Regions from separate parts of the Streptomyces diastaticus subsp. diastaticus genome, predicted to be linked through region 2. Evidence: riboswitches for the same ligand, from Rfam matches in the RefSeq annotation. Region 2 holds a riboswitch; the other holds the start of a gene.
What was found. Region 2 has a riboswitch for glycine ahead of gcvP (aminomethyl-transferring glycine dehydrogenase). Riboswitches for the same ligand answer to the same signal wherever they lie in the genome.

Region 1 (11,501 bases), on a different contig from region 2:
GTGCCGGCCTGCTGGCTGTACTTGGGGTAGGTGATGGCGTCGCCCTTGGCCGACGCCTCCTCCTTCTCGTACTCCTTCAGCGCCTTCGGCGAGTGGATCGCGAGGGCCTGGAGGGAGAAGCCGCCGGGGAGGTTGGCGGAGGGCTTCTTCACCTCGATGACGGCGGTGCTCTCGTCCTTCGCCGTGCAGGACTTGTAGTTCGCCTTGGGGGCGTCCTTGTCCTCGTTCTTGGCGAAGCCGCCCATGATGGTCTGCCAGTAGTACGACACGGCGGCCGACTGGTACGTGCCCGTCCAGTTGAACCAGTGGTCGTAGTTGGCGCAGACCGCCTCGGCGGTCAGCTTCTCGCCGTCGTGGAACTTGACGCCCTTGCGCAGGTTGAAGGTCCAGACGGTGCCTTCGTCGTTCGAGTCCCACTTCTCGGCGAGGCCGCCGACGAGCTTGGAGCCGCCGGGCTCGTGCTCCAGCAGGGCCTCGAAGGCCTGGCGGGTGACGCGGAAGGTCTCGCCGTCGGACGCCAGCGCCGGGTCGAGGGAACCGGGGTCGCCGGCGCCGCCGAACACGAAGGTGTCGTTGCCGCCGTCCTTGCCCTTCCCTTCCGTGGTGTCTCGCTCACTGGAGCACCCGGTGACGATCAGCGCGGCCGCAGCCGCGACCGTGATCGCCCGAGTGGCTCGGGACTTGAAAATGCGCATGGGCCCACCCCGGTTCAGCATTCATACAGAGGTCTTGACCGACTGAACACTACCCACGTCTCTCACCGGGGAGAATGATCCGCATAGCGGTGATACCGACCTGAGACCCGGACAGACAACAAACCGCGCATATCCAGGACATCACTCCTTCCGGCGGTGTTTACCGGACAGAAGCGCCCCTTCAGGGGCGCCGGGAAGGCGATTCCGTACCATTCGCTGCCGTACGAACACGCTGCGCTACACCGGACTTTCACACCCCTTCAGCCGAACCTCCGCACCCCTTCGCCCCTTTGGCCGGGCGAGCCCCCTTATGTCCCCTCCGGCCGGTGGGCGGCGAGGAGGGGGACGGTCTCGAATGCTGGACGGCGGAAGTCGGTGGGCCCTCATTCCGCTCGCCTCATTCGTGTCCACCGACCAGGCCCGCAAACCTCTGGCCAGCGGAAGTGCCGACGGAATTCCGGACGCCGGAAGAAGAAAGCCGGCGGATGGGGGAGTGAGGCGGGAGTGAAAGAGGCGCGAAAGGCGCGAAAAGGGGCGCCTGCTGAATGATGGGCGGAATTCAGGGCGGTTCGCGCCGCTCGGTGACCGCGCGCATGGCCCGAACGCGGCGGCCCGGCCGCCTGCCCGGGCCGCGGCCGGGCGGTCGGGTACCGCGCGCTCCCCGGGGGCGACGGCTCACCCCCGCCCCCGCGTCACCCTTCGGCAGGCCGGGACCAGCGGCTCCGGGAGAACCACGGCTGCCGCGAGCCGTCGCCGGCGACGGGGGAACCGGTCGCGGCCCGGGCGCCGAAGGCCACGGAACCGGAGCGGACCACGCCCGGCCCGGCCGGACGGAGGCCCCGGCCGAGGAGGTGAGGCGGCCCGCCACCGAGGCGCCCGGCCTGCGCCGGAGAAGGGTGGGCCCGGGTGCCACCGGTACTCCCCCGTCGCGCGAGACGCGCGGGGCGCGGGCCACGCCGGCGCCCGCGCGGAGCCCGCCGGCCGGGTGGGCGCCGGGGGGCGTCGGCCGCACCGCCGAGAGGGCGCGTCGCCCGCACGGGCGCGCCGGCCACGAGTGCGCGGCCCGGGGACCGCCCGGACTCAACTGCCGTACGGCTGCGGGTACCCGTACCCGGAGGCGGGCGGGGCGGCGTGGGCGTCGCGGTCGTAGAAGGGGCGGGCGTGGGCGCGCAGCCAGAGGGCGACCGGGTCGTAGGGGTCGGACATGGCGACGGTGGAGACGGCGAGGCCGTCGGGGACGGCGCCGACCGACTGGCGCATCATGGCCCGCACCGACTCCACGGCGTGCGCGCCCGGGTCGTACACGTCGAGACCGATCGCCAGGTACGGCACGCCGAGGGCGGGCTGGACCCAGGCGCGGCGCAGCGAGCGGAGCGCGGGGGTGCGGTGCGCGTTCTGCCCCAGCAGGGCGTAGAACTGCGGGAGTTCGATGACCGGCTCGGAGATCCGCAGCGGTCCCGGCGGCTGGGCGTCGAGGCCGACGGCGAGGCGGCGCAGGTCCGCCCAGGGCACGCCGACGCCGCCGCCCGGACCGTGCGGATTGATCCAGAGTCCGACCTGGTCCGGGTAGAGCCCGGCGGCGGCCTCACGGGTGGCGACCACCTCGTGGGCGCGGGTCCAGCCGCTGGCCGCCAGTTCCTGGGCGGAGGTGACGCAGGGCGCGTAGCCGAGGCCTTCGACCTCCATGGCGGCGTACTGCGCGTCGGGCGAGCCGGCCTGGCCGTGCCAGAGCAGCATCCAGACCTGCCCGCCGGGGTCGGCGAGCGCGTGCAGCAACCCCTCGTAGGCGTCGTACCGCCCGGGGGCCACCTGGCGCAGCATGTGCTCGACCTGCCCGGCCGCGGCCGTGCCCGACGCACTCACCTGTTGACCGCCCCTTCGTCACTTCGTCCCCCGGGGCCTGCCCCCGTCATGCCGGGACCGGTTCCGCGTGCGGAACCGGTCCCGGCATGAAGACAGCTTAGGCCCTGTACCCGTCGGCGAGGCCGGGCCCGGACGTGGTGCCGGACCCGCCGCCTACGGCTCGCGCCGGTAGAAGGGGCGCAGCTTGCCCGCCATCCAGCGGGCGACCAGGTCGTCCGTGGCGTCCAGCAGGACGAGGTTGACCGGCCACGGGACCGGCGTGCGGCCCAGGGCGCGGCCGAGGGCGTCCATGGCGCGCTGGGCCGCGTCGTCGTCGCGGCGGTTCAGCTCGACGCCGATGAACAGCACCGGGTCCTCGGCCTCGACGCTGGCCAGGCAGCGCCGGGCGGTGGCGACGACACCGGACTCCTCGAACTCCCCGGCGGCGACACCGAGGAAGTCCACCGGGTCCTCCTGCCAGTCGGGCTCGTAGGTGCGCACCCGGCCGCCGGTGGCGGGCCCGTCGAGCGGGGACCGGCCGGTGCGGCACAGTTCGGCCACGGCGAGCGGGGGCAGCGGGACGCCGACGGTGCCGCCCGGGTTGACCGCGATGCCCAGTTGCGGGGGCAGGCCGCGGGCGAACTCGGCGGCGGGGGCGACGGCGAAGGCCAGGTGGCCGCCGACGCAGGAGCGGAACTGCTGCTCCGAGCTGAACACCGGGACGTACGCGCCGCCGTCGATGTCCAGCGTCGGCAGGTCCAGGGCGCCGCTCTCCGGGCCGCCGCCGTTGGGCAGCGGGACCCAGACACTGCTGCGGCCGAGGACCTCGACCAGCCGTCCGCCCGCCGACTCGGCGCCGAGGGAGGCCGCAAGGGCCTCCTCCAGTTCGTTGCTCGGCCATCCGCCGTAGACCCCTTGGGGGGCCTGGGCCGGGATGCTCATCTGCTCACCGCCTGATCACACATACCTCGCCTGCGCCCCGACCCTACCCGCGTCGCGGGCCGGTCGGGGAGCGGGAGTTGACTCAGGCGCGGAAGGTGAGGGCGCGCAGCCGGCCGGCGGCGGCCCGGTCGAGGAGGACGGCGGCGTCGCAGCCGCGCGGCGGGTCGCCCGCCTCCAGGGCGGCCAGCAGGCGGGCGACGGCGCGGCGGTGGCGCAGGAAGGCGTACCTGCTGACGCCTCTGCCGCGGGCCCGCTGGCCGTCCAGGGCGGTGTCCGGGTCGACGTCGAGGAAGAGCAGGTGCAGGGAGCGGCCGCGGCGGCGGGCCTCCCGGGTGAGCCAGTGACGGACCCAGCTCTGGGTGCCGCAGTCGTGGACGACGACGCTGCGGCCCGAGCGGAGCAGGCGGCGCAGGGCGGCGTAGTGGGCGATCCGGGCCAGCGGGCGGTACAGGGCGTAGGGCAGGGCGGCCGGGAGGCGGGCCTCCCACTGCTCGCGGGTGTCCTGGGAGTCGGCGCGGGCGGCGCGGACGGTGCGGCGGATCAGGGTGGACTTGCCGCTGCCGGGCAGGCCGGAGATGACGACCAGGTCGCCCTGGCCGAAGGTGAGGGTGTCGGGTGCGGGGCGGTCGCCGGGGCCCCGCAGGTCGCGGACGGCGGCCGGGGCCCGGCGGGCGCCCGGCTGGGCGGGCAGGGCGGAGAGGGTGGCGTCGAGGGCGAGGGCGGGCGGGACGGGCCCGCCGGAACTGTGGGGCGGGGCGGACACCGCTCGTCCGCTGCTGCTCTGCACCGTGGTCGGCTCCCCCCGTGCGGTCACGTGCGTCATCCTCCCCGATTGTTAAAGAGAAGGTAATGCGGCACAAGCCGATTACCGGTCCTGTCGGCCGCCACCGGCGGTTTCTCTGGCTGGTCACGCAGGGCGGGGGCCGGTTGGTTCCGCCTGGTGGCGGCGGTGGCGCCCGGATGGCTGGAAGCCGCCGTTCGCGGGAGGGACGGCGGGCGCCGTACGGGCCAGGGTGCGCCCGTACGGGGAGGGGTTCTGCCGGGCGGGGGTGCGTGCAATGATGGGCGTCGAACTGCATACCGGCCGCTTGAATCCGCGCGGGAGAGTTCTGCCGGGCCCCGAAGCCCTGGTCAGGACGCCGAAGGAGCAAGTCCCTCCCTTGAATCTCTCAGGCCCCGTACCGCGCGGGCGAGGCACATCTGAAAAGCGGGCCGCTCCGTCGGCCCCACCCAAGGTGCAAGTCATGGCCGCCCGGCCGCGCGTCCGGGTGGCCGGGGCGAACCTCTCAGGTTTCGATGACAGATGGGGAGGATCGATTCCCCCTCGCCGTCATGCCCTGGGAGCGCCCGGATATGAGCCAGACCCCCCGTACGACCGCACTCGACGCCACGCACCGGGCGCTCGGGGCCACGATGACCGACTTCGCCGGCTGGGACATGCCGCTGCGGTACGGCAGTGAGCGCGACGAGCACCAGGCGGTACGGACCCGCGCCGGGCTGTTCGACCTCTCCCACATGGGCGAGATCACCGTGCTGGGCCCCGACGCCACCCGCTTCCTCGCCCACGCCCTGGTCGGCAACATCGCCACCGTAGGCCCCGGCCGGGCCCGCTACACGATGATCTGCCAGGAGGACGGCGGCATCCTCGACGACCTGATCGTCTACCGGCTCGGTACCGTCGAGGCCCCCGAGTTCATGGTCGTCGCCAACGCCGGCAACGCCCAGGTGGTGCTGGACGCGCTGACCGGACGGGCCGCCTCCTTCGACGTCGAGGTCCGCGACGACCGCGACGCGTACGCGCTGCTGGCCGTGCAGGGCCCCGCCTCCAGCGCGATCCTCGCCTCCCTCACCGACGCCGGCCTGGAGGAGCTGAAGTACTACGCGGGCCTGCCCGGCACCGTGGCCGGGGTCGAGGCGCTCATCGCACGGACCGGCTACACCGGCGAGGACGGCTTCGAGCTGTTCGTGGCGCCCGGTGACGCGGTGGCCCTGTGGGAGGCGCTGACCACCGCCGGGGCCGAGGCGGGGCTGGTGCCGTGCGGGCTCTCCTGCCGCGACACGCTGCGTCTGGAGGCCGGCATGCCGCTGTACGGCCACGAGCTGACGAGGGCGCTCACGCCGTTCGACGCCGGACTCGGCCGGCTGGTGAAGTTCGAGAAGGAGGGCGACTTCGTCGGCCGCGCGGCGCTGGAGAAGGCGGCCGAGGAGGCCGCCGCCCGCCCGCCCCGCACCCTGGTCGGCCTGGTCGCCGAGGGCCGCCGGGTGCCGCGCGCCGGCTACCAGGTGGTCGCGGACGGCCAGGTGATCGGCGAGGTCACCTCGGGCGCCCCCTCCCCCACCCTGGGCAAGCCGATCGCCATGGCGTACGTCGACGCCGGCCACGCCGCGCCCGGCACGCCCGGAGTCGGCGTCGACATCCGCGGCAGCCACGAGCCGTACGAGGTCGTGGCCCTGCCCTTCTACAAGCGCCAGAAGTAGCCCCACGTCCCCGCGTCCCCGGGCGGGCCCGGCCGCGCGCCGGGCCCGGAAGTGACGCGACGCACCCGGTCCGTCCCGGATGGCGAGACCTTCCGTTCACCAGCACACCCCCGCGTACAGGAGAATTCACCCCATGAGCAACCCCCAGCAGCTGCGCTACAGCAAGGAGCACGAGTGGCTGTCGGCCGCCGAGAACGGCGTGTCGACGATCGGCATCACGGAGTACGCGGCAGGCGCGCTCGGTGACGTCGTCTACGCCCAGCTCCCGGAGGTCGGCTCCACGGTCACCGCGGGCGAGACCTGCGGCGAGCTGGAGTCGACCAAGTCGGTCAGCGATCTGTACTCCCCCGTCTCCGGTGAGATCACCGAGATCAACGAGGACGTCGTGAACGACCCGTCGCTGGTGAACACCGCCCCCTTCGAGGGCGGCTGGCTGTTCAAGGTGCGCGTCACCGAGGAGCCGGACGATCTGCTCTCGGCCGACGCGTACACCGAGTTCTCCGGCAACTGAGACCACCCCAGGGACTGTGATGTCTTCGAAGTCGCTTCTGAACGCCCCCCTCCACGAGCTCGACCCGGACGTCGCCGCCGCCGTCGACGCCGAGCTGCTCCGTCAGCAGTCCACGCTCGAGATGATCGCCTCGGAGAACTTCGCTCCGGTCGCCGTCATGGAGGCGCAGGGCTCCGTCCTCACCAACAAGTACGCCGAGGGCTACCCCGGCCGCCGCTACTACGGCGGCTGCGAGCACGTCGACGTGATCGAGAAGATCGCCATCGACCGCATCAAGGAGCTGTTCGGCGCCGAGGCGGCCAACGTCCAGCCGCACTCCGGTGCGCAGGCCAACGCCGCCGCGATGTTCGCGCTGCTGAAGCCGGGCGACACGATCATGGGCCTGGACCTGGCCCACGGCGGTCACCTGACCCACGGCATGAAGATCAACTTCTCCGGCAAGCTCTACAACGTGGTCGCCTACCACGTCGACGCCGAGAGCGGTCAGGTCGACATGGCCGAGGTCGAGCGGCTCGCCAAGGAGTCCCGCCCGAAGCTGATCGTGGCCGGCTGGTCGGCCTACCCGCGCCAGCTGGACTTCGCCGCCTTCCGCAGGATCGCGGACGAGGTCGGGGCGTACCTGATGGTGGACATGGCGCACTTCGCCGGGCTGGTGGCGGCCGGGCTGCACCCCTCGCCGGTGCCGCACGCGCACGTCGTCACCACCACCACACACAAGACGCTGGGCGGCCCGCGCGGCGGCGTCATCCTCTCCACCGCCGACCTGGCCAAGAAGATCAACTCCGCGGTCTTCCCCGGCCAGCAGGGCGGTCCGCTGGAGCACGTGGTGGCCGCCAAGGCCGTCGCGTTCAAGGTCGCGGCCTCCGAGGAGTTCAAGGAGCGCCAGCACCGCACCGTCGAGGGTGCCCGCATCCTCGCCGAACGCCTCATCCAGCCCGACGTCACCGACCACGGCGTCTCGGTCCTCTCCGGCGGCACCGACGTCCACCTGGTCCTGGTCGACCTGCGGATGAGCGAGCTGGACGGGCAGCAGGCGGAGGACCGCCTCCACGAGGTCGGCATCACCGTCAACCGCAACGCCGTCCCGAACGACCCCCGGCCTCCGATGGTCACCTCGGGTCTGCGCATCGGCACCCCGGCGCTGGCCACCCGCGGCTTCGAGGCGGAGGACTTCGCCGAGGTCGCCGACATCATCGCCGAGGCCCTCAAGCCCTCCTACGAGGCCGAGGCGCTGAAGGCGCGGGTCACCGCCCTCGCCGAGAAGCACCCGCTGTACACCGGACTCAAGTAGTCCGGACGCCGGCGGTACACCCCCGCCGGCGTCGCACCGCGCACACTGGAGGGTGCGGGTCCGCTTTCGTCGGCCCGCACCCTCCGCCGCGCCCGGGACCCCGCGGGTCCCGCGCCCCTGCCCCTCCGGCGGACAGCGCCGTCCGCCTCCCGCTAGGAGTTCCTGTGGCCATCTCGGTCTTCGACCTGTTCTCGGTCGGCATCGGCCCGTCCAGCTCGCACACGGTCGGCCCGATGCGGGCCGCCCGGATGTTCGCCCGCCGCCTCAAGAACGAGGGGCTGCTCGTCCACACCACCTCGCTGCGCGCCGAGCTGTTCGGCTCGCTCGGCGCGACCGGGCACGGCCACGGCACGCCCAAGGCGGTCCTGCTCGGCCTGGAGGGCGAGTCCCCGCGGACGGTCGACGTGGAGCGGGCCGACGACCGGATCGCCGAGATCCGCGCCACCGGCCGCCTCAACGTGCTGGGCGTCCACGAGATCGCCTTCGACGCCGAGGAGGAACTTATCCTGCACCGGCGCCGCGCCCTGCCCTACCACGCCAACGGCATGACCCTGTGGGCCTTCGACCACACCGGCGCGACCCTGCTGGAGAAGACGTACTACTCGGTCGGCGGCGGCTTCGTGGTCGACGAGGACGCGGTCGGCGAGGACCGCATCAAGCTCGACGACACCGTGCTGACCCACCCCTTCCGCACCGGTGACGAGTTGCTGCGGCTGGCACGGGACACCGGCCTGTCGATCTCCGCGCTGATGCTGGAGAACGAGAGGGCGTGGCGCTCCGAGGCGGAGATCCGCGCCGGACTGCTGGAGATCTGGGAGGTCATGCGGGCCTGCGTCAGCCGGGGCATGACCCGCGAGGGGCTGCTGCCGGGCGGCCTGAAGGTCCGCCGTCGCGCCGCCCACTCCGCCCGCCAACTGCGCGCCGAGGGCGACCCGGCCGCGCTCGCCATGGAGTGGATCACCCTCTACGCGATGGCCGTCAACGAGGAGAACGCGGCGGGCGGCCGCGTGGTGACCGCTCCGACCAACGGCGCCGCCGGGATCATCCCCGCCGTCCTGCACTACTACGTGAACTTCGCCGCCGGGTCGGCCACCGAGGCCGAGAAGGAGGACGCCGTGGTGCGCTTCCTGCTCGCGGCGGGCGCCATCGGCATGCTCTTCAAGGAGAACGCCTCGATCTCCGGTGCCGAGGTCGGCTGCCAGGGCGAGGTCGGCTCGGCCTGCTCGATGGCGGCCGGCGCCCTGGCCGAGGTCCTGGGCGGGACCCCGGAGCAGGTGGAGAACGCCGCCGAGATCGGCATGGAGCACAACCTCGGCCTGACCTGCGACCCGGTCGGCGGCCTGGTCCAGATCCCGTGCATCGAGCGGAACGGCATGGCCGCGGTCAAGGCCGTCACCGCCGCCCGGATGGCGCTGCGCGGCGACGGCTCCCACAAGGTCTCCCTCGACAAGGTCATCAAGACCATGAAGGAGACCGGCGCGGACATGTCGGTCAAGTACAAGGAGACGGCCCGGGGCGGTCTCGCGGTGAACATCATCGAGTGCTAGGCAGAGCGGCCCTGACCAGCGCGTTCGTGTCTTTCAGCGCGGTCAGGGCCTTCCCTTCCCGCACGGCGAGAAGTCCCGGGAACCTCCCTGGGGCAGACGTGGAGGCCCCTGAGAAGTCCCTGGGAAGCCAGCAGCAACAGGTGCGTGCGGTTCCGGGCTCCGGTCTTCGCGCGTATCCGGCGCACGTAGGTGTCCACGGTGTGCAGGCTGACGTCCATGCGCCGGGCGATCTCCCTGTAGGTGGCTCCGCGCGCGATATGCCCGAGCACTTCCCTTTCCCGGCTACTGGCAGTACAGACAACTTCCCGCAGCCTTTCGATCAAGCAGCCGGGGGGTCCTTCTCCGCATGGTTCCCGCGTTCCGCAATCAGCTGGACCACCGCCCCCGGACCTCCCCACGGGCCGGGCCGCCCCCGCGTACGCGCAGGTCATCGCGGGACGCAACCCCAACCGCTGTCGTCGGCCGGCGCGATGGAGGAAGACGCCAGAGTGCCGGCACCACCGGTATCGGCGGCAGCGGTGCCGGCGACACCGCCGATCGTCAGCGCACAGAGAAAAGCGACCACGAACACACGGGCAGACTTCATCATTTCTCCCAGAGATCGGAGCAAGGAATGCTCGAAGGGTTTCCGCCGCAATTTTGCGGCCACCCCCTTCTGCGGTTCCAGAATGGCGGGCACCCGCCCCGTGATCCACAGACGGAGCCATTCACCAAGTTCCCTGGCATCAAAACGGGGGAGTGCACGAAACGCCCATGCGGTACGAAATTGAGCCAGACCCGGCGCTGACCATCGCGTGCCTTCGGCTTCGCCGCTCCAGGGTGAGGGCGGCTCGTCCGGGTGTCGACGGCATACGGCCGTTGCCGCTTCTCGCGCCGGACGCCCTGCCTCGCCGGCATGGTGAAGGCTCCCCGGCTGGACCCCCTCGGGCACGGCGGTTGCCTGTGCGGAGTCAGCGGGCACTCGATGCGGAAGGTCTCCCTCGACCGCGACGTCCGCTCCGCACCCGGTGCGGGGCAACGACGACTCGCCGCGATGGACTCCTGCCTTCGGGCCCCTCCGAGCCGCGACTCCCGGAGAGTCCCCACAGGCGCGGCTCGCCCCTCCGCCTTCCCCGGACATGCCGGCCGAGGGGGCACAGCGCGACAAGGGGCCGACGTGCCCGTGACGTACAAGGAGACGGCGCGCGGCGGGCCGGCGGTGCAGATCGTCGAGTGCTGAGGCCACCGCGAGGCGCGCGCCCGGCGGGGCCCAGCCGTTCCGTACGGTGATGTCGCCGTTGCTGGTGCGCACCTCCGGTGCGAACTCGCCGGCCGGGTCGTGCGGGACCTCGACGGTGCGGCCGCCGTCGACCGAGTCGGCGGCCGCCCGGTGACCGGCCCGGGGGACGGTGAGGGTGACGGCCCCGTCGGCGGTCTCGGCCCGGATGCCGGCGGGGGTGTCCGGGGGGCCAGGTCGATCCTGCCGTTGGTGGTCCGGGCGCTGATCCGGTCACCTCCGATGCCCTTGCCGTCGATGCGGCCGTTGGTGGTCCGCGTTGGGACGGTGCCGGTCCCCGTCCAGCTCGACCCCGCCGGAGCCCGTGCTCACCTCGACCTCTCCGACCCGGGCCGGGCGGACGGCACCGCCGGAGACCTCACCGCTGACCGGGAGACCGGCGGGGACGTCGGCGGCGTACTCGACGGAGCAGCGGGTGCCGCAGCCGCCGAGGATCAGGACGCGGCCCTCGATCCGGTGGGTGGCGCCCTCGGGCCGCTCGCCCTGGAAGGGGACTGTGCGGCGCAACCGGTGGGAGCCGTTCTCGACGCCGCCGACCGTGACGCCGCCGGCGCGGTCGTCGAGGCGCACCGAGGTGATCGCGCCGGAGAGGGCGCCGTCGTCCTCGTAGTTCCTGCTCTCCTCGACACCGCAGGAGGTGAGCGAGGCGGCGACGAGGGCGAGGCCGGACGCGGCGAGGAGCCGGAGGCCGTGGGGTGACTGACGCGTGAAGGCCCCTCGGTCGTGGTGAACGGCCCCGCGCGGGCACAGCGAGCGCGCCGGTCCGGCCCGCGGACCGGCGCTCGGCACGCCACGACGTCAGCGGGCCGTGCTCACCGTCCTCCGGGGCGCACCCCCGGTCCCGGACGCGGGCCACCGGCACCGCCGTCGTCCTCAGGGCTTGCGCGCCGCCCCCACGTACGCCCCGCTGTGGACGCCG
Region 2 (11,501 bases):
GGCATGGCCCCTGCCAGGCCGCTGACGCACGACCTCTTCAAGGACGTCCTGGAGGCCGTGGGGCAGGAGCTGACCGAAGTGCGCATCACCGACCTGCGGGAAGGCGTCTTCTACGCGGAACTGGTCTTCGCCGGCGGGGTCGAGGTGAGTGCCCGCCCGTCCGACGCCATAGCGCTCGCGCTGCGCACCGGCACGCCGATCTACGGCAGTGACGGGGTCCTCGACGACGCGGGTATCGCCATCCCGGACGAGCAGGAGGACGAGGTCGAGAAGTTCCGCGAGTTCCTCGACCAGATCTCGCCCGAGGACTTCGGCACCAACAACAGCCAGTAGCGAGAGTCACCCCCGCCGGCCATTCGGCGCCCCTTTCCCGGAAGCGGGACACGGTAAACCACTCTTGGGGGGAATATCACCCGGCGTGGCGAGTGTGGCGATCGTTGACGCACCCCGGGTGACTGCCTACCGTCGACAAGCAGGTCAAGGACGGAGGGTCGGCGTGAGCATCAGCGGCGACGGTACGACGGGGGGTGCTCCGGGGCTCAGCCCCCGCGAGCGCGGTCCGTACCCGCTTCACGGCAGGTCGGCGGCACGGCAGGGGCGGCCGGTCGAGGCCGTCGCGGACGGCATGGAGAGGGCCGGGGACGACATCGGATACCGGGGGCCCACCGCCTGCGCCGCGGCCGGGATCACCTACCGCCAACTGGACTACTGGGCTCGTACGGGACTGGTCGAGCCGAGCGTGAGGCCGCCGCACGGAGGCGGTGCGCAACGGCTCTACGGCTTCTGTGACGTGGTCGTCCTCAAGATCGTCAAGCGGCTCCTGGACACCGGCGTGTCCTTGCAGAACATCCGCACCACCGTCCAGCACCTGCGTGACGGAGGTTTCCGCGACCTGGAACGGATGACGCTGATGAGTGACGGCGCCACCGTCTACGAGTGCACCTCGCCCGACGAGGTGGTCGGCCTCCTCCAGGGCGGTCAGGGCGTCTTCGGCATCGCCGTGGGCGTGGTCTGCCAGGACGTGGAGAGTGCCCTCGCGCAGCTTCACGGCGAGCGGGTGGAGACCGGCGAGACGGTGATCCGCCACCACCCCGCCGACGAACTCGCCCGGCGGCGCAACCGCGCGGTCTGAACCGCGCCCCCGAGCCGCACGGCCACCGTTGTCGGTGGCATGGGGCAGCATCGAAGACGTGAGATCCACGCCGACCATCCTCCACCTGGACATGGACGCCTTCTACGCCTCGGCGGAGCAGGCCGCCAAGCCGAGCCTGCGTGGCAAGGCGGTGGTGGTCGGCGGGCTGGGGCCGCGCGGTGTGGTCGCGACCGCCTCGTACGAGGCACGGCGGTTCGGGGTGCACTCGGCGATGCCCACCGCGCAGGCGCGCCGGCTGGCGCCGCACGCCGCCTATCTCACGCCTCGCTTCACCCTCTACCGCGACATCAGCAACCAGGTCATGGGGCTGCTGCGGGCGCTCTCCCCGCTGGTGGAGCCGCTCAGCCTCGACGAGGCCTTCGTCGACCTGGAAGCGGGTGGGGCCGCCTGGGACAGCGCCTCGGCCCAGGAGACGGCCCGCCGGCTGCGGGCGGACATCCGGCGGGTCACCGGGCTGAGCGGATCGGTCGGGCTCGCCGTGTCGAAGATGCTCGCCAAGATCGGCTCCGAGCGGGCCAAACCCGACGGCCTGCTCCTGATCGAGCCGGGTACCGAGCGGGATCTGTTGGCACCGCTTCCGGTCCGGGTGCTGCCGGGCGTCGGCCCGGCCACCGGAGACCACCTGCGCCGCGCGGGCATCACCACCGTCGAGGAGATCGCCGAGGCGGGCCAGGACGAACTGGTCCGGCTGCTCGGCAAGGCGCACGGCGCGGGGCTGTACGCCATGGCCCTCGCCCTCGACGAGCGGCCCGTCGTCTCGGAGCGCGAGGGCAAGTCCGTCTCCGTGGAGGACACCTACGACCTCGACATCCACGACCGGGTCCGGGTGCGCGGCGAGGTCGCGCGGCTGGCGGAGCGGTGCACCGGGCGGCTGCGCGAGGCGGGCCGTTCAGGGCGCACGGTGGTCCTCAAGGTCCGCCGGTACGACTTCTCGACCCTGACGCGTTCGGAGACGCTGCGCGGCCCCACCGACGACCCCGCCGTCGTCCGGGAGTCGGCCGCCCGGCTCCTGGAGGGCGTGGACACCACTGGTGGTGTCCGGCTCCTGGGCGTGGGCGTGAGCGGCCTCGCCGACTACACACAGGAGGACCTGTTCGCCCAGGCCGCGGGGGAGCGGGCGGTCGCCGGGAAGACCGGGCGGGAGCCGGAGGCCCCCGAGGGGATTGAGGCCGAGGCCGTGGACACCGTGGCGCCGGCGGCGCCGGAGGAACGGCGCTGGCCCGCCGGCCATGACGTCGTCCACGAAGTCCACGGCCACGGCTGGATCCAGGGGAGCGGCGTGGGGCGGGTGACGGTCCGCTTCGAGACACCGACCTCGGCGCCGGGCCGGGTGCGCACCTTCCGCACGGAGGACCCGGAGCTCAGCCTGACCGCGCCGCTGCCGCTGGTGGTGGAGAGCGGACACGGGGAGGGGTGACCGGCGGGCGGGGCCCGCGCGGCCTCCGGGGTCCGGCCGTGTTCCCGGCGCTCCCGCCCGCTCTCCCCCGGCCCTGGGTCAGGTCTCCTCGGTGCCCGCGACGTGGCCGAAGTCGCGGTCCGCGGGCGGCTCCGGGGCGGCGAGGTCCAGGCCGTAGTGATGGTAGAGCTGGAGTTCCTGCTCCGGGGAGAGGTGGCGGCCCACACCGAAGTCCGGGGCGTCGCGGATGAGGGCGCGCGCGAACGGTATACGCAGTCCTCCGTCGGTCAGCTCGCTCGGTTCGAGGGGGACGAAGGCGTCGCGGCTGAAGAGGCCGGTGCGGACGGCGGCCCACTCGGGGACGCCGGTCGCGTCGTCCAGATAGACCTCGTCGACCGTGCCCACCTTGGTGCCGTCGCGGTCGAACGCCTTGCGTCCGATCAGGCTGCGGGGATCGATATCGCTCTGCACGGAACCCTCCCAGGGCATCGCAGCACATCCGTCCCTCCTACGAAAGAGCACTTCCTGCCGCTCGGCCACTCGAACGGACCCTGCGTGGTCCCCGCTGATAGGCTGGCTGTGGCTGTCGACCCCGTGCGGGAGAGTCCTCCGGCGATCACCGCGGAGGCGCCGAAGGAGCAACTCCTCCCCGGAATCTCTCAGGCCCCCGTACCGCACGGACGAGGTCACTCTGGAAAGCAGGGCGGGTGGCGGACGGTCCGTGCGCACCTCGGCCTCACCGACGGTGAAAACCGGTGCCCGCGCCGGTGAAGCTCTCAGGTCCGGATGACAGAGGGGGAGGCCGTACGGGCACCCGCGGCGGGTGCCCCTCGCAGGTCGCGTCGACCAGGAGGCCTCCGCAATGACCGCCAACCGCATCCCGCTCTCCCGCCTGGAACAGGGCGTCCCGTTCGAACAGCGGCACATCGGGCCCGACGCCGGTGACCGCGCCAAGATGCTGGCCCAGGTGGGCTACGGCTCGCTGGACGAACTCACCGCCGCCGCCGTCCCCGACGTGATCAAGAGCGCCGACGCCCTGGACCTGCCCGAGGGCCGCTCGGAGGCCGAGGTCCTCGCCGAACTGCGCGGTCTCGCCGACCGCAACCAGGTCGTCGACTCCATGATCGGCCTCGGCTACTACGGCACCTTCACCCCGCCGGTCATCCTGCGCAACGTCATGGAGAACCCGGCCTGGTACACGGCGTACACGCCCTACCAGCCGGAGATCTCGCAGGGCCGGCTGGAGGCGCTGCTGAACTTCCAGACCGCCGTGGCCGACCTCACCGGCCTGCCCACCTCCGGCGCCTCGCTGCTGGACGAAGGCACCGCCGCGGCCGAGGCGATGGCGCTGTCGCGCCGGGTCGGCAAGGTCAAGGAGGGCGTCTTCCTCATCGACGCCGACGCCTTCCCGCAGACCGTCGCGGTGATCGAGACGCGCGCCGAGCCGACCGGTGTCGAGGTGGTCGTCGCCGACCTCGGCGAGGGCATCCCCGCCGAGGTGGCCGAGCGGGGCGTCTTCGGCGTCCTCCTCCAGTACCCCGGCGCCTCCGGCGCCGTCCGCGACCTCAAGCCGGTGATCGACGCGGCGCACGAGCTGGGCGCCGTCGTCACCGTCGCCGCCGACCTGCTCGCCCTGACCCTGCTGACCCCGCCCGGACAGCTCGGCGCGGACATCGCCGTCGGCACCACCCAGCGCTTCGGTGTCCCGATGGGCTTCGGCGGCCCCCACGCCGGATACATGGCGGTCCGCGAGAAGTTCGCCCGCAGCCTGCCCGGCCGCCTGGTCGGCGTCTCGGTGGACGCCGACGGCGACCGCGCGTACCGGCTCGCCCTCCAGACGCGCGAGCAGCACATCCGCCGTGAGAAGGCCACCAGCAACATCTGCACCGCGCAGGTACTGCTCGCCGTGATGGCCGGCATGTACGCCGTCTACCACGGGCCCGAGGGACTGCGCGCCATCGCCGGACGCACCCACCGTTTCGCGGCGCTCCTCGCCGCCGGTCTCCGCCAGGGCGGTGTCGAGGTCACCGAGGAGTCCTTCTTCGACACCGTGACGGCGCGGGTTCCCGGCCGGGCCGCCGAGGTCGCCTCCGCCGCCCGCGAGCGGGGAGTCAACCTGCGGCTGGTCGACACCGACCACGTCTCCGTCGCCTGCGACGAGACCACCACCCGCGCCCACCTCACCGCCGTCTGGGAGTCCTTCGGTGTCGGCGCCGACGTGGACCAGCTGGACGGGGCCGCGCCGGACGCGCTGCCCGGGACGCTGCTCCGCGAGGACGCGTACCTGACCCACCCGGTCTTCCACCAGTACCGCTCCGAGACGGCCATGCTCCGCTACCTGCGCCGGCTGGCCGACCGGGACTACGCGCTGGACCGGGGCATGATCCCGCTCGGCTCGTGCACGATGAAGCTGAACGCCACCACCGAGATGGAGCCGGTCACCTGGCCGGAGTTCGGCGCCCTGCACCCCTTCGCCCCCGCCGGCCAGGCGCAGGGCTACCTCACGCTCATCCGCGAGCTGGAGGAGCGCCTCGCCGAGGTCACCGGCTACGACAAGGTCTCCCTCCAGCCCAACGCCGGTTCGCAGGGCGAACTGGCCGGGCTGCTCGCCGTACGCGGTTACCACCGGGCCAACGGCGACCTGGACCGTACCGTCTGCCTGATCCCCTCCTCGGCCCACGGCACCAACGCCGCCAGCGCCGTCATGGCCGGTATGAAGGTCGTCGTCGTGAAGACCTCCGACGACGGCGAGATCGAGATCGGGGACCTGCGGGCCAAGATCGAGCAGTACCGCGACCAGCTCGCCGTGCTCATGATCACCTACCCGTCGACCCACGGTGTCTTCGAGGCGCACGTCGCCGACATCTGCGCCGCCGTCCACGACGCGGGCGGCCAGGTGTACGTCGACGGCGCCAACCTCAACGCGCTGGTCGGCCTCGCCAAGCCCGGCCGGTTCGGCGGTGACGTCTCCCACCTCAACCTGCACAAGACCTTCTGCATCCCGCACGGCGGCGGCGGCCCCGGCGTCGGTCCGGTCGGCGTCCGCGCGCACCTGGCGCCCTACCTGCCCAACCACCCGCTCCAGCCCGCCGCCGGACCCGCCACCGGTGTCGGCCCCGTCTCGGCCGCCCCGTGGGGTTCGGCGGGCATACTCCCGATCTCCTGGTCGTACGTCCGGCTGATGGGCGGCGAGGGGCTCAAGCGCGCCACCCAGGTCGCGGTCCTCGGCGCCAACTACATCGCCAAGCGGCTGGAGCCGCACTTCCCGGTGCTCTACACCGGTCCCGGCGGTCTCGTCGCCCACGAGTGCATCATCGACCTGCGTCCGCTCACCAAGGCCACCGGTGTCAGCGTCGACGACGTCGCCAAGAGGCTGGTCGACTACGGCTTCCACGCGCCGACCATGTCCTTCCCGGTCGCCGGCACGCTGATGATCGAGCCGACCGAGAGCGAGAACCTCGCCGAGCTGGACCGCTTCTGCGAGGCGATGATCGCCATCCGCGCCGAGATCGAGCAGGTGGCCACCGGCGCCTGGCCGGCCGAGGACAACCCGCTGCGCAACGCCCCGCACACCGCCCGCACCCTCACCGGCGAGTGGGACCACCCGTACACCCGCGAGCAGGCCGTCTTCCCGTCGGGTGTGCACGCGGCCGACAAGTACTGGCCGCCGGTCCGCCGGATCGACCAGGCCTACGGCGACCGCAACCTGGTCTGTTCCTGCCCGCCGCTGGACGCCTACGAGGACTGAGTCGCGGCTCCGGGAGGGGCACACACGTGAGGGCCGGTTCGGACATGTCTCCGAGCCGGCCCCGCCGTTTCTCCTCGCACGGTGCGTGGCGACCGCGCTTCCTCGCTCACGCCGCCCTGGTCACCCGTCCCGGGGTCAGCGGCCGGTGCGGGGGGACGATCTGCCCGTCGGGCAGCAGCTCCCCGGTGTCCTCGAAGATGACGACTCCGTTGCACAGCAGGCTCCACCCTTGTTCCGGGCGGTGCGCCCGGAGGCGGGCGGCCTCCCGGTCGGCGGAGTCGGCGGTGGGGCAGAGAGGCTGGTGCTGGCACATGGGTGGGTTCTCTCCCTGCGATGTGGTTGCTGTCCTGCGGCTCGACGTCGTGGTCATGACCGTCCCCCGGTCTGCTCGGTCCGTCCCAGTGTTGCCTCGTGGCGCTGAATCCGCAGCCGTTTCGCGGCAGCGCTCCTCGTGCGGGGAGGACGCGTCACCCGTGCGGGCGGTTCGTGCCAACTGCCCTGTCAGTTCGGGTGGTTGGAAGTGGCCACATCGGGCTAGCCCAGAAGGGTGGGTGCCCCGGGGCGCGAGGAGGGCGTGGTGTTTCCCCGCGCCCCGGGGCGGACGGCGGACCGTCGCCGGCCCGGACGGTCAGGCCGGCAGCAGCGGCCCCGGCAACTGGCCGGGCGAGAGGCGGCGGGTCAGCACCGGCAGCAGCTCGGCCGCCGGATAGGGCCGGTGGGCGGCGATGCCGGGCGGGGCCGGGGCGATCGGGACGAGAAGGTCGGTGGGGAGGGGGCCGCCCCGGCCGGCGTCGGCCGCCGGGTCGCCGTGCAGCCAGAGCGTCAGCATGTACAGCCCCGGGACCGACAGCAGGCGCGGCTGGTGCGGCTCGGCGAGGCCGTCGGCCTTGCGCAGGGCCGCCTCGGTGGCGGTGGCGTACGGACCTTCGAAGAAGTGGGAGAAGGCCCAGCCGTCCGGGGTGAGGCGGGTGTCGGCGGCGGCCACGGCCCGGTCGCCGCTGCGGATGAGGAACCGCCAGCCGGCCAGCCGGGTCGGCGATTCGCTCTCCAGGGTGGCGCGGTCCATGACGTGGACGGGCAGCGGGAGTTCCGGGCGGGTGGGACCGGTCGCCGCGCGGAGCGCGGAGGTGCGGGCCTCGCGGACGGCCGTCGGGGAGCCGAGGGCGGCGAGGACGCTGCGCTCGGCGGGCGCGGGAGCCGGGAAGAAGTGCAGCGGCATGGTGGGTCGCCTCTCGTCGGGCAGGCAGGGGACATCAGGGCAGGGCGCGGACGACACTGTCAGCTCGGAGCGAAGGGGCGGGGCAGGGACCGGGGCCCCCTCCGGTAGAACGGTGCGCGAGGCCGCGATGATCCGCCGGACAGGTCCTGGCGGTCGCCAATTCACTGCCTCGTTCGCGGAGTTTATACGACATGTGTTCCATCGGCGCTTCGCCTACCGGTGCTCGGAAATGCGGGCAAGGCGGTATTCGGTCGCCATAATGAGGGGTTCATCCGCGTTTTCCCGGTGCGGCACGCCTGTGACCTGGATATTCATCCCGCAGGCGGTCGGCCTGTTCCTGTCGGCGATTTCGCCACCCACTCGTCAGCCTCCGCGGGACGAGTGAGCGACGGACGAGGGCCGAACAGGTGCCGGGGTGCGGGAGGCCATTCGCCCGCGGCTTGCCGCGTGAATGTGCCCAGTGCCTCGGTCGCGATCGAGCCTAGCGCGCGGCGGGCTGTCGCGGGGCGTTATGGATCGCATTGCCTGGGCATCATGTTCCGTGGACCAGCCCTGGGCGGCAGCCGGGGACCAGTACCCCGGGGAGGGCATCGATGGGTGAGAAGGTCGAGGCGGGATCCTTCGATCTGGCGGATCGGCATGCGTTCCGCCGCAAACTTCAGCAGTGCCGGCGGGCGCTGGAGCGGATGCTGGACGAGAAGCGCTTCGACCGCCCGAAGAACCTCCTGGGCCTGGAGATCGAACTCAATCTCGCGGGCTCCGACGGCCTGCCGCGAATGATGAACCAGCAAGTGCTGGAGCGGATCGCCAGCCGCGATTTCCAGACCGAGCTCGGAATGTTCAATCTGGAAGTGAATATCGCCCCCCATCGATTGGGCGACCGCGTCCTGGACCGGCTGGCCGAGGAGTTGCGGATCGGCCTCGGGTATGCCGACCGCAAAGCGGGCGAGCTGGACGCCGGGATCGTCATGATCGGAATTCTTCCGACGCTCACCCGCGACGACCTCGTCTCCGCCAATCTCACCGACGTCGACCGCTACCGCCTTCTCAACGACGAGATCGTCGCGGCCCGGGGCGAGGAATTCCCGCTCGACATCGAGGGCGTCGAGCGGCTGCGCTACACCGCCTCCTCGATCGCCCCCGAGGCCGCCTGCACCTCCGTGCAGCTCCACCTCCAGGTGACCCCCGACCGCTTCGCCGACGTGTGGAACGCCGCGCAGGCCGTCGCCGCCGTGCAGATCGCCGTCGGCGCCAACTCGCCCTTCCTCTTCGGCAAGGAGCTGTGGCGCGAGTCCCGGGTGCCGCTCTTCCTCCAGTCGATCGACACCCGTCCGGTGGAACTCCAGGCCCAGGGGGTGCGCCCGCGCACCTGGTTCGGCGAGCGGTGGATCTCCAGCGCCCTGGAACTCTTCGAGGAGAACCTGCGCTACTTCCCCGGCCTGCTGCCGATCTGCGACGACGAGGACCCCGAGGCGGTGGTGGCGGCGGGCGAGGCCCCCGGACTCGCCGAGATGGTGCTGCACAACGGCACCGTCTACCGCTGGAACCGTCCGGTCTACGGCGTCGCCGACGGCGTGCCCCACCTCCGCGTGGAGAACCGCGTCCTGCCCGCCGGCCCCACCGTCGTCGACGTGGTCGCCAACGCCGCCTTCTACTACGGTCTGGTCCGCGCCCTCGCCGAGAGCCGCACCCCGGTCTGGACGAAGCTTCCCTTCGAGGCGGCCGAGGCCAACTTCGACGCCGCCTGCCGGTACGGGATCGACGCCCGGCTGAGCTGGCCGCGGCGCGGCAGGTACGCCGGCACCACGGAGACCGACGCGGCCACCCTCGTCCTGGAGGAACTGCTGCCGCTGGCCTCCGCCGGGCTGGACGCCTGGGGCGTCGACCCGGCAGACCGGGACCGCTACCTCGGCGTCATCGAGGCCCGCTGCCGCCGCCGGACCAACGGTGCGGCCTGGCAGGCGGCCACCTACCACCGGGCCCGGGAGAGCGGGATGGAGCGGCGCCCGGCACTCGCCGCCATGGTGCGCCGCTACAGCGACCTCATGCACGCCGGGGAACCGGTGCACACCTGGCCGGTCGGGGTCACCGACGCGACCGCCCGGCCGGTCTGAGCCCGGCCGGGCGGAGGGCGCGTACGGCTTCGCGGGTGCTCGTCAGACGGTGCTGCCCGCCTCCATGATCGCTTTGAGGATCACCGCGTGGATCTGCGCCGGGTCGCTGACCTGGTGGCCGGAGCCGCCGGTGGCCTCGGCGATCTCCTTGACCTCCTCCTTGTCGGCGGCCGGACCGACCGCGATGGCGATCACCGGGACCGGCCGGTCCGTGTCGCGCAGCCCCTCCAACTCGGCGACGAGGGAGCTGCGGGAGATCGATCCGGGGTCCTCGTTGACCCCGTCGGTGAGGATCACCAGGGCGTTGAACTTCCCGCTGACGTAGCTCTCCTGCGCCGCCCGGTAGGCGGCGAGCGTGGTGTCGTACAAGCCCGTCGCGCCGTCCGGGACCGGGGTGAGGTCGCCGAAGGCGGCGGTGAGCCGGTCGCGGTGGGCCTTGCCCTTCCCGTCCCGGTCGCCGAGGCGGCGGGTCTCGACCAGCTTGCGGTAGTCCTTGTCGCCGTCGAGGTGGGTGGCGAACTCCCACAGGCCGATCTCGTCGTCCGGGGTGAACTGGGAGAGCGCCTGGATCAGCGAGGCCTTGGTGACGTCCATCCGCGACTGGCCGCGGCCCGGCACCGGCTGTCCCATCGAGCCCGAGGCGTCGACCACCGTGGTCAGCCGGGCGCTCTGCACCGTGATGGTCCACATGCCGAGCGTCTCCTGCACGGCCTCGGGTGCCGGCGGTTCGAACCCGTCCTGGTCGTAGGGCTGCGGCGTACGGCCGCCCGCCGCGGTGACCACTGATTCGTCGGGGTCGCCGGATTCCGGGCGGAAGCCGTGCCGGGCCAGGAGACGGCGGCCCTCCGGCTCGCCGAAGAAGGTCATGAGGCGCACCGCCGCCCGGCTCTCGTCGGTGCTCTGGCCGCGCTCGTCGACGAGGGCGAAGGGATAGTCGAGCAGCGGTGCGCCGTCCTTCGGATAGAAGAGCCCGAGGTCCTCCTCCCCGGCGCCGGCGTTGTGCCGGTGCGCCGCCTGCTCGGTGAGGATCACCGCCTGGTTGCGGCGCGGGTTGCCCTGCTCGGTGCCGGAGGCGTCGCGCGCCAGGGTGTCCAGGACCTGGCCGTCGCTGTCCGACATGCGGGAGGCGAGGATCTTGGCGGCCGCGGCCACCTGGGTGTCGTCGTCGTCCCCCGCGGCGGAGGCGGAGGCCCCGATCATGGTGAGGGCGAGCAGGCCGGGGGCGCTGCGGGCCGGGTCGGCGGTGCCCAGGCGCAGCTTGTCGCCCTCGGTGGCGGTCGCGGCCAACTCGGCCCAGCTGTACGTCTTCGACGGCCACCCCAGTGAACGGGCGGCGCTCGGCAGCATGGCGACGCCCACCGGCGTGGCGGCGAGATTGCCGGTGGGCGTGACGGAGGTGCTGTCGGTGTCGGAGACCGCTCTGTCCAGCCAGAGGGCGGAGTCGGGGACCCACACCTCGTAGTCGCCGCCCTTGCCCGCCCGCAGTGCGTCGGCGACCCGGTAGGCGTCCCGTGCGGTGACCCGGACGTCCATGCAGTGGCCGTCCGAGGTCACCTCCTGCTCGCGTATGTGGGTCGCCGCCTGTCTGAGCGCCGGGGCGATGTCCGGGGCGGCCACCACGTCGACGCGGACGGCCTCGTCCGCGCAGGAGCCGCCGAGCGGCAGCAGACCGGTGCGTCCGGCCACCGCGGTGCCCGCGGCGGCCGTGAGGACGAGCACGGTGGCGATGGCGACGGTGCGGCCCCGGGCCCGGGGGCGACGGTCGGGCGCAGCGGCCCCGTACTCATCGGGCAAGCTGTGACGTCCCATTGCGGTGGTGCCCCTCCTTGAGCGATGAAGCAAGGAGAGGGGGACCGGTGCGCCCTCGACGG

Region 1: linked by a shared signal. The riboswitch ahead of gcvT (glycine cleavage system aminomethyltransferase GcvT) and the one ahead of gcvP (aminomethyl-transferring glycine dehydrogenase) in region 2 are both predicted to bind glycine.

Annotation. Positions count from the first base shown of each region.
Region 1 covers NZ_BLLN01000005.1:1,823,751-1,835,251, forward strand. The annotation lists partial or broken gene Sdia_RS25245 (ABC transporter substrate-binding protein) at 1-695, opposite strand, end outside; gene Sdia_RS25250 (enhanced serine sensitivity protein SseB C-terminal domain-containing protein) at 1,776-2,558, opposite strand; gene Sdia_RS25255 (enhanced serine sensitivity protein SseB) at 2,712-3,479, opposite strand; gene Sdia_RS25260 (AAA family ATPase) at 3,562-4,293, opposite strand; glycine riboswitch at 4,569-4,673, shown strand; glycine riboswitch at 4,674-4,792, shown strand; gene gcvT (glycine cleavage system aminomethyltransferase GcvT) at 4,833-5,957, shown strand; gene gcvH (glycine cleavage system protein GcvH) at 6,091-6,468, shown strand; gene glyA (serine hydroxymethyltransferase) at 6,488-7,759, shown strand; gene Sdia_RS25280 (L-serine ammonia-lyase) at 7,924-9,306, shown strand; gene Sdia_RS25285 (response regulator transcription factor) at 9,303-9,737, opposite strand; gene Sdia_RS25290 (hypothetical protein) at 9,734-9,985, opposite strand; gene Sdia_RS25295 (hypothetical protein) at 10,796-11,371, opposite strand; gene Sdia_RS25300 (SAM-dependent methyltransferase) at 11,456-11,501, opposite strand, start outside.
Region 2 covers NZ_BLLN01000003.1:1,323,403-1,334,903, forward strand. The annotation lists gene Sdia_RS14370 (bifunctional nuclease family protein) at 1-333, shown strand, start outside; gene Sdia_RS14375 (MerR family transcriptional regulator) at 497-1,132, shown strand; gene Sdia_RS14380 (DNA polymerase IV) at 1,191-2,570, shown strand; gene Sdia_RS14385 (PRC-barrel domain-containing protein) at 2,649-3,020, opposite strand; glycine riboswitch at 3,137-3,234, shown strand; gene gcvP (aminomethyl-transferring glycine dehydrogenase) at 3,412-6,297, shown strand; gene Sdia_RS14395 (DUF5999 family protein) at 6,404-6,610, opposite strand; gene Sdia_RS14400 (hypothetical protein) at 6,926-7,516, opposite strand; gene Sdia_RS14405 (glutamate-cysteine ligase family protein) at 8,110-9,630, shown strand; gene Sdia_RS14410 (substrate-binding and VWA domain-containing protein) at 9,673-11,439, opposite strand.